Regions from separate parts of the Nitrobacter sp. TKz-YC02 genome, predicted to be linked through region 1. Evidence: riboswitches for the same ligand, from Rfam matches in the RefSeq annotation. Region 1 holds a riboswitch; the other holds the start of a gene.
What was found. A riboswitch is a leader RNA that binds a small molecule or an ion and turns the genes downstream of it on or off. The one in region 1 is predicted to bind cobalamin.
Positions count from the first base shown of each region.

Region 2: linked by a shared signal. The riboswitch ahead of ACM561_RS11145 (TonB-dependent receptor plug domain-containing protein) and the one ahead of metE (5-methyltetrahydropteroyltriglutamate--homocysteine S-methyltransferase) in region 1 are both predicted to bind cobalamin.

Region 1 is NZ_CP180728.1:3,440,439-3,447,287, reverse strand. Features, by position in the region: gene ACM561_RS16600 (epoxyqueuosine reductase QueH) at 32-700, shown strand; cobalamin riboswitch at 737-943, shown strand; gene metE (5-methyltetrahydropteroyltriglutamate--homocysteine S-methyltransferase) at 1,049-3,385, shown strand; gene ACM561_RS16590 (hypothetical protein) at 3,805-4,173, opposite strand; gene ACM561_RS16585 (hypothetical protein) at 4,555-4,824, shown strand; gene ACM561_RS16580 (hypothetical protein) at 5,256-5,495, opposite strand; gene ACM561_RS16575 (hypothetical protein) at 5,827-6,492, opposite strand; gene ACM561_RS16570 (hypothetical protein) at 6,496-6,849, opposite strand, start outside.
Region 2 is NZ_CP180728.1:2,336,504-2,343,352, forward strand. Features, by position in the region: gene rpe (ribulose-phosphate 3-epimerase) at 1-583, shown strand, start outside; cobalamin riboswitch at 802-996, shown strand; gene ACM561_RS11145 (TonB-dependent receptor plug domain-containing protein) at 1,110-3,194, shown strand; gene ACM561_RS11150 (peptidoglycan-binding domain-containing protein) at 3,393-3,956, opposite strand; gene ACM561_RS11155 (ATP-binding protein) at 3,979-5,799, opposite strand; gene ACM561_RS11160 (DUF5330 domain-containing protein) at 6,227-6,643, shown strand; gene ACM561_RS11165 (SufE family protein) at 6,720-6,849, shown strand, end outside.

The DNA of each region.
Region 1 (6,849 bases):
TTTGTCTCGCGGCTCAACCGCCGAGTCCGCCGTGACCGAACTTGTCCGACCGAACCTGACGCCCCCGAACGGGCAAAAGAAGGTGTTGCTGCATTCCTGTTGCGCGCCCTGCTCGGGCGAAGTGATGGAAGCGATGCTCGCCTCGGGGATCGACTACACGATCTTTTTTTACAATCCGAACATCCATCCCCTGAAGGAATACCTGCTGCGCAAGGATGAGAATGTCCGCTTCGCGGAGAAGCATGGCGTGCCGTTCGTCGATGCCGATTACGATAAGGACAACTGGTTTGCCCGCGCCAAAGGGATGGAGTGGGAACCTGAACGCGGCGCGCGCTGCACCATGTGCTTCGACATGCGCTTCGAGCGCACCGCGCTCCATGCGCATGAGCATGGCTTTCCGGTGATGACGTCATCGCTCGGCATCTCCCGGTGGAAGAACATGGCGCAGATCAATGACTGCGGCCACCGCGCGGCCGGGCGTTATGACGGCCTGTCATATTGGGATTTCAACTGGCGCAAGGGCGGCGGTGCGCAGCGAATGATCGATATCAGCAAGCGCGAGCAATTCTATCAGCAGGAGTATTGCGGCTGCGTCTATTCGCTGCGCGATACCAATCAGCACCGCCGGGATCAGGGCCGGTCACCGATCGTGATCGGGACGCAATTCTACCGGCACGGCGAGGATTCGGACCCGACATAAGATGCGCGGTGCCGGTTGACGGCCCGTGGACGGTGGCCCATAGGTTGGCGTCGAGGTTCTCCGGGACAATTCAAGCCCGGAGCTAAGAGGGAAGCCGGTGCGTCTTCGGACAAAACCGGCGCTGCCCCCGCAACTGTAAGCGGTGAGCCGTGGTCCATCAGTGTCACTGGGAGCAATCCCGGGAAGGCCGGACCAAAGCTGAGACCCGCGAGCCAGGAGACCTGCCCCGACAACATAGTCGTCCTCGGGCGGGGTGTCCCGGTGGTGCGCTTGCGGTTTTCATGGCGAGCTCGCCATGAATCCCATGCCGCGTCGCTAAGGCCCAGCCCCCAACATATGGGGTAAGCCGTGTCAGTTTCCTCTCTTCCTGTTGCTACGCTCGGCACGCCGCGCATCGGTCCGCGCCGTGAACTGAAAATCGCGCTTGAAAGCTACTGGTCGGGCAAGTCCGACGAATCCGCGTTGCATGAAGCGGCAGCCGGGTCGCGGGCCGCGAACTGGGCGCGACAGAAGTCGCTCGGCGTCACCGTCATCCCGTCGAACGATTTCACGCTCTACGATCATGTGCTCGACACCAGCGTGATGGTCGGCGCGATCCCGGATATCTACGGATGGAAAAGCGGGCCGGTGCCGCTTGCAACCTACTTCGCGATGGCGCGCGGTGCGCAAGGCGAAGATCACGATTCGAGCTGCGCGCATGGCCATCATGGCGACGGTCACGCGCATGGTGCGCCGGCGCAGGAGATGACCAAGTGGTTCGACACCAACTACCACTACATGGTCCCTGAATTCACCAGCGGCCAACGTTTTGAACTCTCTTCGCTCAAGGCCGTTGACGAATATCGCGAGGCCAGGGCGCTTGGCTATCAGACAAGGCCGGTGCTGCTCGGTCCCGTCACTTATCTGAAGCTCGGCAAGAGCAAGGACGCGAATCTCGATCCGCTGTCGCTGCTCTCCGGCCTGCTGCCGGTCTATATCGATCTGCTCAAGCGCCTTGCCGCGGAGGGCGCCGCATGGGTGCAACTCGACGAACCCTGTCTCGTTCTCGATCTCGACGATGCGACCCGCAAGGCGTTGCGCGTGACATACGAACAGCTCGCGAGCGCGCTGCCGAAGCTGAAGATCATGCTGGCGACCTATTTTGGCGGTCTCGGCGATAACCTCGATACTGCATTGTCGCTGCCGGTCGCGGGCCTCCACCTCGACCTCGTTCGCGCTCCGGAACAACTCGACACCGTGGCGGCAAAGGCGAGACAGGATCTGGTCTTGTCCCTCGGCGTGATCGACGGCCGCAATATCTGGCGCGCTAATCTCCCCGCATTGCTCGACCGTCTGGAATCCGTGGTCGCCAAACGAGGCACCGATTGCGTACAGATCGCGCCGTCCTGCTCGCTCCTGCATGTGCCGATCGACGTGGCGCTGGAAGCCGATCTCGATGCCGAGTTGAAGAGCTGGCTCGCGTTTTCGGTGCAAAAGATGGGTGAACTGGCGACGCTGGGTGAAGCCCTGGCCAGAGGTCGCGCGTCGGTTGCCGATGCGGTGGACGCATCCGCGAAGGCCGCGGCGGCCCGCAAAATGTCGCCGAAGGTCCACGACGCGAAAGTCTTGGCGCGGATCGCAGCCGTCACCTCGGACATGGCACGGCGCAAGCGCGTGTTTGCAGATCGCGCGAAGTTGCAGCGTGAACGCTTCGGCCTGCCGTCGTTCCCGACCACCACGATCGGTTCGTTCCCACAGACCGCCGAGGTTCGAAAGGCGCGTTCGGCGCACGCCAAGGGGGCTTTGAGCGACGCCGACTACGAGACCTTTCTGCGGGAGGAGACGGCACGAACTATCCGCTGGCAGGAAGACATCGGCCTTGACGTGCTCGTGCACGGCGAGTTCGAGCGCAACGACATGGTGCAGTATTTCGGCGAGCAGCTGTCCGGATTCGCTTTCACCAGGTACGGCTGGGTGCAGAGCTACGGCTCGCGCTGCGTTCGTCCGCCGATTTTGTTCGGCGACGTGTCCCGGCCCAAGCCGATGACCGTCGGCTGGTGGAAATACGCGCAGTCCCTGACGTCGAAGCCGATGAAGGGCATGCTCACCGGTCCCGTCACCATTCTCAACTGGTCGTTCGTGCGCGATGACGTGCCGCGTAGTCTCGCCTGCCGGCAGATTGCACTTGCTATCCGCGACGAGGTCGCGGACCTGGAGGCAGCCGGAGCGTCGATGATCCAGATCGACGAGGCCGCGCTGCGCGAAGGACTGCCGCTACGCCAGTCCGAATGGAAGACGTATCTCGACTGGGCGGTCGAATGTTTCCGTCTGTGCGCGAGCGGCGTCGCCGACGCAACGCAGGTTCACACGCACATGTGCTACTCGGAGTTCAACGACATCATCGACGCGATCGCGACGATGGATGCTGATGTCATCTCGATCGAGACATCGCGATCCAAGATGGAGCTGCTCGACGCCTTCAAGACCTACAAGTATCCGAACGAGATCGGCCCCGGCGTCTACGACATCCACTCACCGCGGGTGCCAGCGGTTGATGAGATGACCGGCCTGCTCAAACTTGCACGCCAGCGCCTTTCGGACAGGCAGATCTGGATCAATCCGGATTGCGGGTTGAAGACCCGCAAGTGGGAAGAGGTCAGGCCGGCGCTCGTCAACATGGTGGAGGCGGCGAGGCTGATGCGTTAACGCGCGGGCCGCGGACGATCGGCTGCGCCGAACGCGCATATATAGGGAGAGAGATGGTCCCGGCCGTCTCTCTCCCGGCGGTTAGGACGTGCGCGCGCTCCGTGCGCAGTGAGGAATCCTAAACGCGGGAAACCTCGTATGAGGACGAAGGATTGAGTGCATACGGCGAGACCTGACGATCTGAATGCACAAGACAATGCAGCGAGACGTACGCTATCTTCAGCGACGCCTTGTGATTTTCTTGCTGCACAGGCGCCACATCCCCCGATTTCTTTGTGGCTCTAAGTGTACTCCGTATTGCAGCGGGGTATAGGAGGGATCGGTCCTCTGCATTATCCGGTGCATTCCCATAGCTCACCCGTTGATCGCGCCAAGGCGAGGTTGGCTAGAAGCAATCGGTTCATGGGAACGATGATCGATCAGGCCGTCCGGTTGCGGAATACGACAACCACAAACAGCGCCATAGCCAACACCATGACCAGCGAACCAGCGATGGGCGCCGCTTTATAGGCCGTGCCCCCCACAATCACGAGGGCTATTCCGGCTGGAAGCAGAATGCCGCCGAGAATGTGAAGCCAGCCCTGAATCCGGGCCAGCGTTGTTCTGCCTGCGGCCGGAATCAACCGGTAGTAAAGGCCGAACAGAAACAGCAGGACGCCGCCGACTAGGTTGAGGTGAGCATGAGCCGGCGCAAGGACGAAGTTCTGCTGGATCCCCATTGCGATGCCAGCAATCATGCCCACAAGCAAAATCACCACGCTCACGCACATCATCAATGATCCGATCATTGTCCTTTTTCCTATTGATGCCAGTCTAAATGGATAAACTTAGCGCGGTCCGCTTAGCGTGATCGTTCGCTCATTCACAAACTAACTTATCTCTTCATAAGGCGTCGTCCAAACCGATCTATATCGACCGACTCACGACGCACCGGCAAGCCTTCGGCCGATTCTTGATAGATAGACTTTCGCTGCGAGCCACCGCCCGTCGAGACGGTCCCTAAAGCTGAATCGTGTCTAGCGGTAGCGCGATTTCATAGACGCGCCACGATCCGTCGCCTTGTACTCGCCTGCTAAGTGTATGAAAAACCTAGATTCTGATGCAAAATATTGCATCTCGTGAATTTTTGGTAGCGTCATTCGTTTGCATTTTTCCGTGGAGATTGAGAAATGGACTTTGAAATGGTTTTCGCAGCCGCATTGCTCACTGACGACATACTCGCTGCAATTCATGACCTGCATGCCTACGCAAACGGCGGCGGAACGTCCATTAGCCGTAACAGACTTCGCGAAATCGTCGATAAATACGTGACTTATGACGAGAAGGATTTTGCAGAACTTCGCAGGGATGTGGATTGGAGCGCTGTTGTATCGTATTGGCGCGAAGCGGTCGCGCACATGGAAGAGGCGATCAAGGGAGAAGTTCCCGTGTACAAATAAGTCTCGGGACAAATTCGAAAGTGCGCGCGCGAAGCAGTCGATTGCGCCGGCGCAATGCTACGAGACGAGATGCCGAGCAATGGCGTGAGCTAAGGGCATCTCGATGTAGTGGAAGCAGTACTGACAGCGGTGAGTTCGCGAGTGCGGTCTTGCTAAAAGTATGGTGAACCGCCAAGGGATCATCGGCACTTTAAATGGCGCGCGACGTACTGCTCTCTGCTCGCGCCGTTCACGTGCTATCAGGGTAGGCGCCGTGAATCACCCTACCTATACCGCAGCGCCTGACAACGTAATCTGCTTGCCAGCGTCCCAACTTCGTTGAAGGGCGATTCCCGTGAACACGGTGAGGCCGATACGGCAGTTAACCCATTCACTCTTTAGTGCCCTGGTTCGTCCGTGCTGCCAACTCGCGAACATGTTCGCGGTCCGCTTCACCCGATCTCAGATGACTGACTCGGGCTATGGATGCGTTCGGCAAGTTCGTGCAGGCATTCCACCGCGTGGCTACGTTCCACACCTTGCAAAGTGGTCAACCAATCTTCAACGGCGCACATCACACCGAATGAAACTTCGTGGTCCGAGAACTTCTCGAAGCTCTGCAACTTGCTCAGAAATAGCTTCGTTTGATCTTCAACGATCTCTGAGTTCCAAACGATATCTGAGTTCCGCATAGCATTCTTCCTTTCGGATCGACTCGATTGTTACTTCAAAAGGCAAACGTGGCAGAACAATAGCGATGAAGTCGATGAATGACTCACGAAATATTACCCGAGTACCCTTTTTATGTAGCAGAGTTGTGCAACGATTTGGTTAAGTGCTCGTTCCATCTGGATCTGGAATCTCTTTAGCGTTTCAAACACCCGTTGGCGTTTCTAAACCAATGCTCCTTGCAACCGGAACGGTTCCTGGCGTCTTTATCCGTGGCAGGACTATTGGCGAAACGTGCCCCGCGTTCCGCCGCTTTCTCCAGCCCGGCCGCACGAGAAGGCGGACAGAACGCAGTCACTTACAGGCAATGCTTATGGGTGCCGACCCAGGAGGCAATCTTAATTCTTGATTGCCCGATGTCTGAAGTCGCAACTCGGTCCAGGAGCCGCTGATTGTCAAAGGTCCATGTGCAGCGGACAAGTGAGAGGTCGCAGGTATCGTTACGGTGACTGCGGTTATAGTTGTCTGTTCAGATTCTGCCCATAGATAAAGACCTAATAGCAATGCAACGATAGCGATCATCCCGAACCCTGATTGCAAATTTAGCTTGCCTACAATGGGCACCGTGGACCACGGATCGCCAACCATGCCATTCCGACCGTCAGCTTGTTTGTAAACCGTACTGATAGCGCTGAACCCGCTTGTCATGCTCGCGATTAGGAATGCTACGGCAACACCAAAGCAGATAATGGTTGGTGATTGCCAGCCGAGTCCGCCACTGCGCGCAAACTGCAACATAGTTCCGGCAGCTACGAGAACTGCTATGCCCACTGTGATCAGCATCTTTGCTGTTTCCACAGCTAGCTTTGTCGCTTCCTTCTTGTCATCAGGCGAACGCCCGCTAATTCGCGCTTTCAACTCATTCAGATAGGTCGCCTGTGCTTCAGGAGTCGCACCAAATCGAGTGTCCGATACCGCTTCCAAAGCGGCGATTGCGGGTCGTGGGTCAAATCCGCTCATGGATCACGCCCAACCGAACATTTCAGCTAGCGAGGGCCAAACCGCCTCGATAGCTTGGATTACCTCGTGGGAAGAGCTTTGAGCTTCTTTTCTCGTCTCGCTCATTTGAGATAAAACTCGATCGAGACCTGCGAACACAGCGTCCGCATGAAGAGGGAATGCATGGGGATAATTAGGCAAGGGAAGCGGGTTCCCAAATATCGGCGCCGCGCTTTCAATTCGGCCGAGATAGGGCCGGATGATCATCTGGTCGAAAAGTGTCAGAAGGCAAAGCGCTGCATCAAATCTCAAAACTCCAAGATTCTCATATATTCTCTGCTTAAGTGCGGTCGTTATGCCTTGGCCACCGGCCTCATA
Region 2 (6,849 bases), 1.1 Mb from region 1:
CCTCGACGTGATGGACGGCCATTTCGTGCCGAACATCTCCTACGGTCCCGATGTCATCAAGGCGATGCGCCCGCACACGAAGAAGATCTTCGATGCTCATCTGATGATCTCGCCGTGCGATCCTTACCTCGAAGCCTTCGCCAAGGCCGGTTGTGATCACATCACGGTTCACGTCGAAGCGGGACCACACCTGCACCGCTCGCTGCAGGCCATTCGCGCGCTCGGCAAGAAGGCGGGGGTCACACTCAATCCCGCAACGCCGCTCTCCACCATCGAATACGTGCTCGACATGGTCGATCTGGTGTTGGTGATGTCGGTCAATCCCGGTTTCGGCGGCCAGAAGTTCATCTCCTCGGCGGTCGGCAAGATTCGGGATTTGCGTACGATGATCGCTGGACGGCCGATCGACATCGAGGTTGACGGCGGAGTCGGCCCCGACGTTGCGGGTGAACTCGGCGCCGCCGGCGCCAATGCCTTTGTGGCGGGCTCCGCGGTGTTCAAGGGCGGCACCATGGAGTCCTACAAGGCGAACATGGACGCGATCCGCAGCGCCGCCGCGGCAGCACGGGGCGAAGTGGTCTGACGCAAACGCCGGTACCGGCAGCGTATAGCTCCCGCCCCAAACAGGATGGTTGCAAGTCCGCCTGCCCAGACGGCTTGCTCGCATCGGCAACATACAGCCTCGAGAATGCAGACAAAGCAGATCTCGCCGGCGGCAACTTGTTGCTGCGGATATGCAACGCCACGAGGAAAAGCCGTAGCTGAATCGCTCAGTCGATTGACATCGACTTTGTTCCCCCCCAAACAGATCGGCGACGGTTCTCCCTCGGGAGATCAAAAGGGAACGTGGTGCGGGATCATCCTAACGCCACGGCTGCCCCCGCAACTGTAAGCGGTGAATCTGCGTCACACGCCACTGGGATATCTCGGCCCCGGGAAGGCGACGCCAGGTAACGACCCGCGAGCCAGGAGACCTGCCGTCAACCCGTGGTCACACGCGAAGATGTCAGTCGGGGACTACAGACATCCGCTTCATCGGCGCCAACGTAGGCTCCCGTGAAACCTCGTTCGCTGTGACGTGCCACCGACGTCCTGCCGAGGTTTTCTTAATGTTTGGCTCCTTCTTGTCCGGGGTTTATCGCAGAAGCCTGCTTGCATCCACCATCCTCGCCTCGCTGGGATCGGTCGGCCTGAATACGCCTTCGAACGCGCAACAATCCGCCTCTCCCAATCTGCTGCCTCCGATCCGGATCGCGCCGCCGCCGGATAGAACGACAGATTCACGGCCGCCATCGCACCGCGCGGCGTCGCGATCGCGCCGTGCGGCCCGTTCCGCTCCTCGACAACCTCCTATCACTGAGACTCCCGTTCCAGGCACGATGGGCTCTACCGTGGTCAGCCCCACGGGAGTGGTGACGCCTGCAAGGCAATTGGCAAGCTCCATCACCATCGTCACCGAGAAGGATATACAGACCCAGCAGTACCGCACCGTTCCGGATATCCTGAGGACGGCTCCCGGTCTGAATGTGTTGCAAGCCGGCGGACCGGGCGCCCAGACTTCGGTTTTCATGCGAGGCACGAACGCCAACCACACCAAGGTGATCCTCGACGGAATCGACATCGGCGATCCCGGCAACGCGAATGGCGCATTCGACTATGCGCACCTTCTTGCGGCGGACATTCAGCAGATGGAAATTCTCCGGGGTCCGCAAAGCGGACTCTATGGTTCCGACGCAATCGGCGGAGTTATCTCCATCATCACAAAAAAGGGAGAAGGTCCTCCGCGCGCCACCGCGTCAATCGAGTCCGGCTCATTCAAAACGTTCAACCAGACGCTCGGATTGAGCGGCTCCGAAAAGAACTTCAACTATGCGGTCAACGTCGCCCATCTCCATGCCGGAGATGTTCCTGTCACACCGCCGGAGCTTCTCCCGCCGGGACGGCAAGCGATCGGAAACAACTATGACAACATGACTTATTCGACCAAGCTCGGCGTCGATCTCAATGAGAATCTGACCGTCAATTCGGTGGTCCGCTATACTGACGCGACGCTACTCTTCACGGGCGACGGTGGATTTCCAAGCACTCCCAACGCCACCCAGAGCACACACGCCGTCCAGCAACTCTTCAACCGCGAAGAAGCCGTGTGGTCTCTGTTCGACGGGCGCGTCCAGAGCTACTTCGGTGTCAATTACACCAACAGTAGGGGCTACGACGCAGGTCCCGGCAGTCCGGTCACGACTACCACGGGCGAGCGCCTCAAGTTTGACTGGCGCACGGTGGCCGAAATTGCGCGTGACAACCATCTGGTCTTCGGCGCCGAGCATCAGACCGATCGCATCGACACCACCGATCTTGCCGCTAAGAACGGCAACAAAGCAGGCTTCATCGAGTTGCAATCAGCTCTCGCGAACCGCCTTTTCCTCGTTGCGAATGTCCGCCAAGACTCCAACGACCTGTTCGGCGAGCGTATGACCTACCGAGTCGCGCCGGCGATCATTGTTCCCATCACGGAAACGAAACTGAAAGCAAGCTACGGCACGGGATTCAAGGCGCCTTCGCTGAGCCAGCTGTTCCGGGACTTTCCAACCTTCAATTTCTTCGCCAATCGCAACCTGAAACCGGAAGATAGTCGCGGCTACGATGCCGGATTCGAGCAACCGCTGTTCAACGATCGCGTACGGTTCGGCTCGACTTACTTCCACAACGACATCACCAACCTGATCGACTACAATGCCACGTTCACATCGTTGGTGAACGTGAACAGTGCGACGACCGAAGGCACCGAAACTTTCGTTTCGGCACAGATCACCGAGCGTTTCGGAATTCGCGCAGATTACACCTTTACCCGTGCCGTCAATGCAGCCACCGGTATGCAGCTGCTGCGCCGACCGAAGGAAAAGTGGAGCGCAACCGCGACCTGGCTCCCCCTCGATGCATTGACACTGTCGGCGACCGTGCTCCGCGTCAACGACTGGATTGATGTCACCCGCGACGGTTCAATCTCCGGAATTGTAGCGCCGGGCTATACGCTGGTGAACTTGCGTGGCGACTACGCCGTCAATGACCAGGTCAAGATATTCGGGCGGATCGATAATCTCTTTGATGCCCGCTACCAAAACCCGACCGGGTTCCTTGCGCCAGGCCTCGCGATTTTTGGCGGCATCCGGGTGGCAAGTTACGGGGTGCGATAGCTCTCGACCTCTCCCGACGAGGAGAAGTGAAAAGGCGGCGGGAGTCCACGCAACAACGGAGCTCGCTAAAGCTATTTCCGGCTTTGATGAATCAAAGCCGGGCCTTTAGCTTTTTGTTTTGACGTGTTTTCTTTACGCGAACAGGTCATCCATCCTCGGGTCAAGCCCGAGGATATGTTTCGCTCGAAACGCTGTAGTCTAATCGATCGGCCGTCCGGTCAGGGCAACGAGCTCGCGCACGAGACGATCGGACATCTGGCCGGTCACCGGCATCCGGCGAGCCTGCTCGAATTTCCGGATCGCTGCCTGGGTTTCGGGTCCGGCCGTTCCTGTCGGCTTAAATTGACCATAGCCATATTCCGTCAATATCCGCTGCACGGCGGCGACGCGACGATTCGCATTGATAAGATCGGCGACGGGATCGCTATGCGACCCAGTCGTTTTGACAGGATTGGTGGGCGCTTCTCCCGCACTCGCGTGCTGTTCTGTCGTCCCCGTCTGATCCGCCTCGACTGGTCGAGGCCGCGGCAGCGGATTGCTCTGTTGCACCAGCGGCATGGTGACAGCCGATCCGAACATCGGCGACGGATGATGGCCGGCCTGCATGAACATGGCGTTCGTGACGATCGCACCGATGGCGGTAAAAGCTAGGCACCCGGCAACGAGATCTTTCGGGCTATGCAGGAGCACGCGCATCGCGAGACCGCGTTCCTCGTCAACTTCGCTCTTCCTGGTTGCCACGCTGCGACGGCGTGGCCGCATCACACCCTCTTCAACAATTTTTCTAGGCACTCTTCCTCACCCGGTAATCTTGATCCTGCTTGCCGGAGCGGGAGGCCGGCGTCAGCGTCGCGATGTTATTCGATGCCGACTCCGCGTCGGGCACGAGTATCAGCGGCAACATGACGGTTACCGTGGTCCCCTCTTCTACCTTGCTCTGCACGTCGATCTCGCCCTGGTGCAACGCAACCAGACTCTTGACGATCGACAATCCAAGCCCAGTCCCTTCCTGACGTCGTTGATAGGTTTTCCCCGCCTGGAAGAAGGGGTCGCCAATCCGCTTAAGATCTTCCTGCGCGATGCCGACACCGTTGTCCATCACGCGCAGCGCCATGCGCGATCCTTCGACGCGGGCCGAGATCGTAACGCGGCCGCCCCGCTCCGTGAACTTGATGGCATTCGATACCAGATTCAGAACGATTTGTTTGAACGCGCGCGGATCGCCAATCATCTGCGGCAAATTTTCCGGAACGCGCGTGACCAGCTCGATACCGTTGTCGCGCGCCTTGAGCGCGAGCAGATTGCTCCCGTTGAGCAGCACCTCGCGCGGCGTGAACGGCTCGGGCAATATCTCGAAATTCCCGGACTCCATTTTCGACATATCGAGAATGCTGTTGACCACCGATAATAGATGCTGGCCGGAGTCGTTAATGAGCTGGGCATACTCCTTGCGGCGCGTGGCATCGAGCGGCAGCGTCGCTTCCTGAACGATCATCTCTGAAAATCCGATGATGGCATTGAGCGGCGTTCGCAGTTCGTGGCTCATGGTCGCGAGAAACCGTGTCTTGGCAGCGTCAGCACGTTCGGCCGTGGTGCGCGCCAGATCCAGCGCGTGCTCCTGCTGCTTCCGGTCGGTGACGTCCCGCATCACCGCGACGACTTCGGGTTCGGCCAAGGAGGACGGCTCAAGCGGTCGGCACCGCATTTCCACCCATATGAAATCCCCCGAAGACCGCGCCTCTGATTTCGCACCAGACGCGACTTCGCGCCTGAGTCTGAATTCGACGCTTTGGGCGTCCTTGCCAAGTGCAGCCGCCGCGAGCGCAGTGAGATAGGCCGGGCGATCAGCGACGTGGACCCGATCGAACAGACCATGATCCTGCAACTCCGACACCGGCACGCCGAGCAGGGCTTCCGCAGCCGGCGAAATGAACTGCACGGCGCCGTTGCGCCGGTGACGCGAAATCACGTCGCACATGTGGCGCGCCAGCAGGCGATAACGGTCTTCCTCGACATTCAGCAGTGAGGCGCCGGTGCGCATCAGCGCTTCGTAACCGAACGCCACCCCGGCGGCATAGAGCATGGCGGACGCAATACCGAACGCCATGAAAACGCTATGCGCCGCCACGCCGGCATCGGGCAGTGGCAAAACATCAAAATAGCTCATCCCGATCAGCGCGAGCACGCACGACACTGCAAGCATCGCGGCGAAGACGACGACACGGCGGGACGCGGACAGCGCCGCCTCCAGCGGAATCACAACGAGCCAGACGGCAGCGAACGATTCAATCCCACCGGTCGGGAGCGCGATCATCATGACGAGACCGGCGAGCGCGATCGACGACAGCACGTGCGCGCCTTCGTAGCGGCCGGTGCGTGACAGGAAATAGGACAGCAAGATCGGCACGACGAGCCAGGCGAAAGCCACCACTTCCAGTGCCGTCGGTGCACCGCGGATCGCCAGATACATCGGAAACGCCGCGAGCGCGACGAGACTGCCGAGCAGCCGCGGCCCCATGAAGGTTCGATGCCGCGCCCGCGTCAACGCGTCGTATCGCGCCGATGGATGCAGCAACGCGTCGAGACGGTCCTGGATGATGGTCAATGCGGTCACGTTGCTTGCGCTTCAGCTAACGTCGTATCCGACGCGCCGGAACGCCTCCATTTGTGGGCTCAACGTGTCAGAGTGAACTTAAGCGAACGCTAAGGCGAAGCTCACTTCGTCACGAAACAGCACACACGGATGGCTCTTTGTCGCCTTGCAACGCCGTCATCGGTGCGAATGGTGAACGCAAGGTTTCCGCCACCATATACCGATGACACCGAGGACCGGCGTCGCGTCGGCGACCGCGTTCCGCAAACGCGCATCAATCGAAAATTTACGCCGAATCAAATTCTGCAGCCGTTTTGCGGGATTTTGTTTGCCCGAAGGCGCCGAGCATACGGGGGATTCAGGACCATTTGATAGGGAAAGGACAGATTGCGGAATTCAACGCAACGTGACGAAGATCAAAAACGCATAGGGACGCGACATGTTTTTCCTGCTTCGCATGGCATTCTGGCTCGGGCTCGTGCTCGTGCTGCTGCCGAGGGATGAGGCGCCCGAGGCGAACAAGGCACCCAAGATTGGGGCTTCCGACGCTGTATCGGCCGCCACAGCCGCCGTATCGGACATGAGTCAATTCTGCACACGTCAACCGGGTGTTTGCGAGGTCGGTGGCCAGGCTGCCTCCGCAATCGGCCAGCGCGCGCAGGACGGCGCGAGAAAACTCTACCGGATCATCACCGAGAAGCGCCCTCCCGACCATACAGGGTCGATCGACGGTATTCCCTCCGTCGAAACGGCGGCTTCCGGCGACACGCAGCACGACACCCTGACGCCGGAGGATCTGCAGGCGGAATGGCATCTCGCTGCTCCGAAAACCGTCCCGAGGGAACAATTCCCATAGATCGCCGGGTCCATATCGATTTTATGTCTCCATGGCCTTATATTAGCCAGCTGGGACACATTACACATGAGCCGTGATGACGACGATCGACGAGATCAGGGACAACTTTGAGATTCTGGAAGAGTGGGACGACCGCTACCGGTACGTCATCGAACTCGGACGCACCCTTGAGCCCATGAGCGAGGCCGAGCACTCCGCGGCGAACA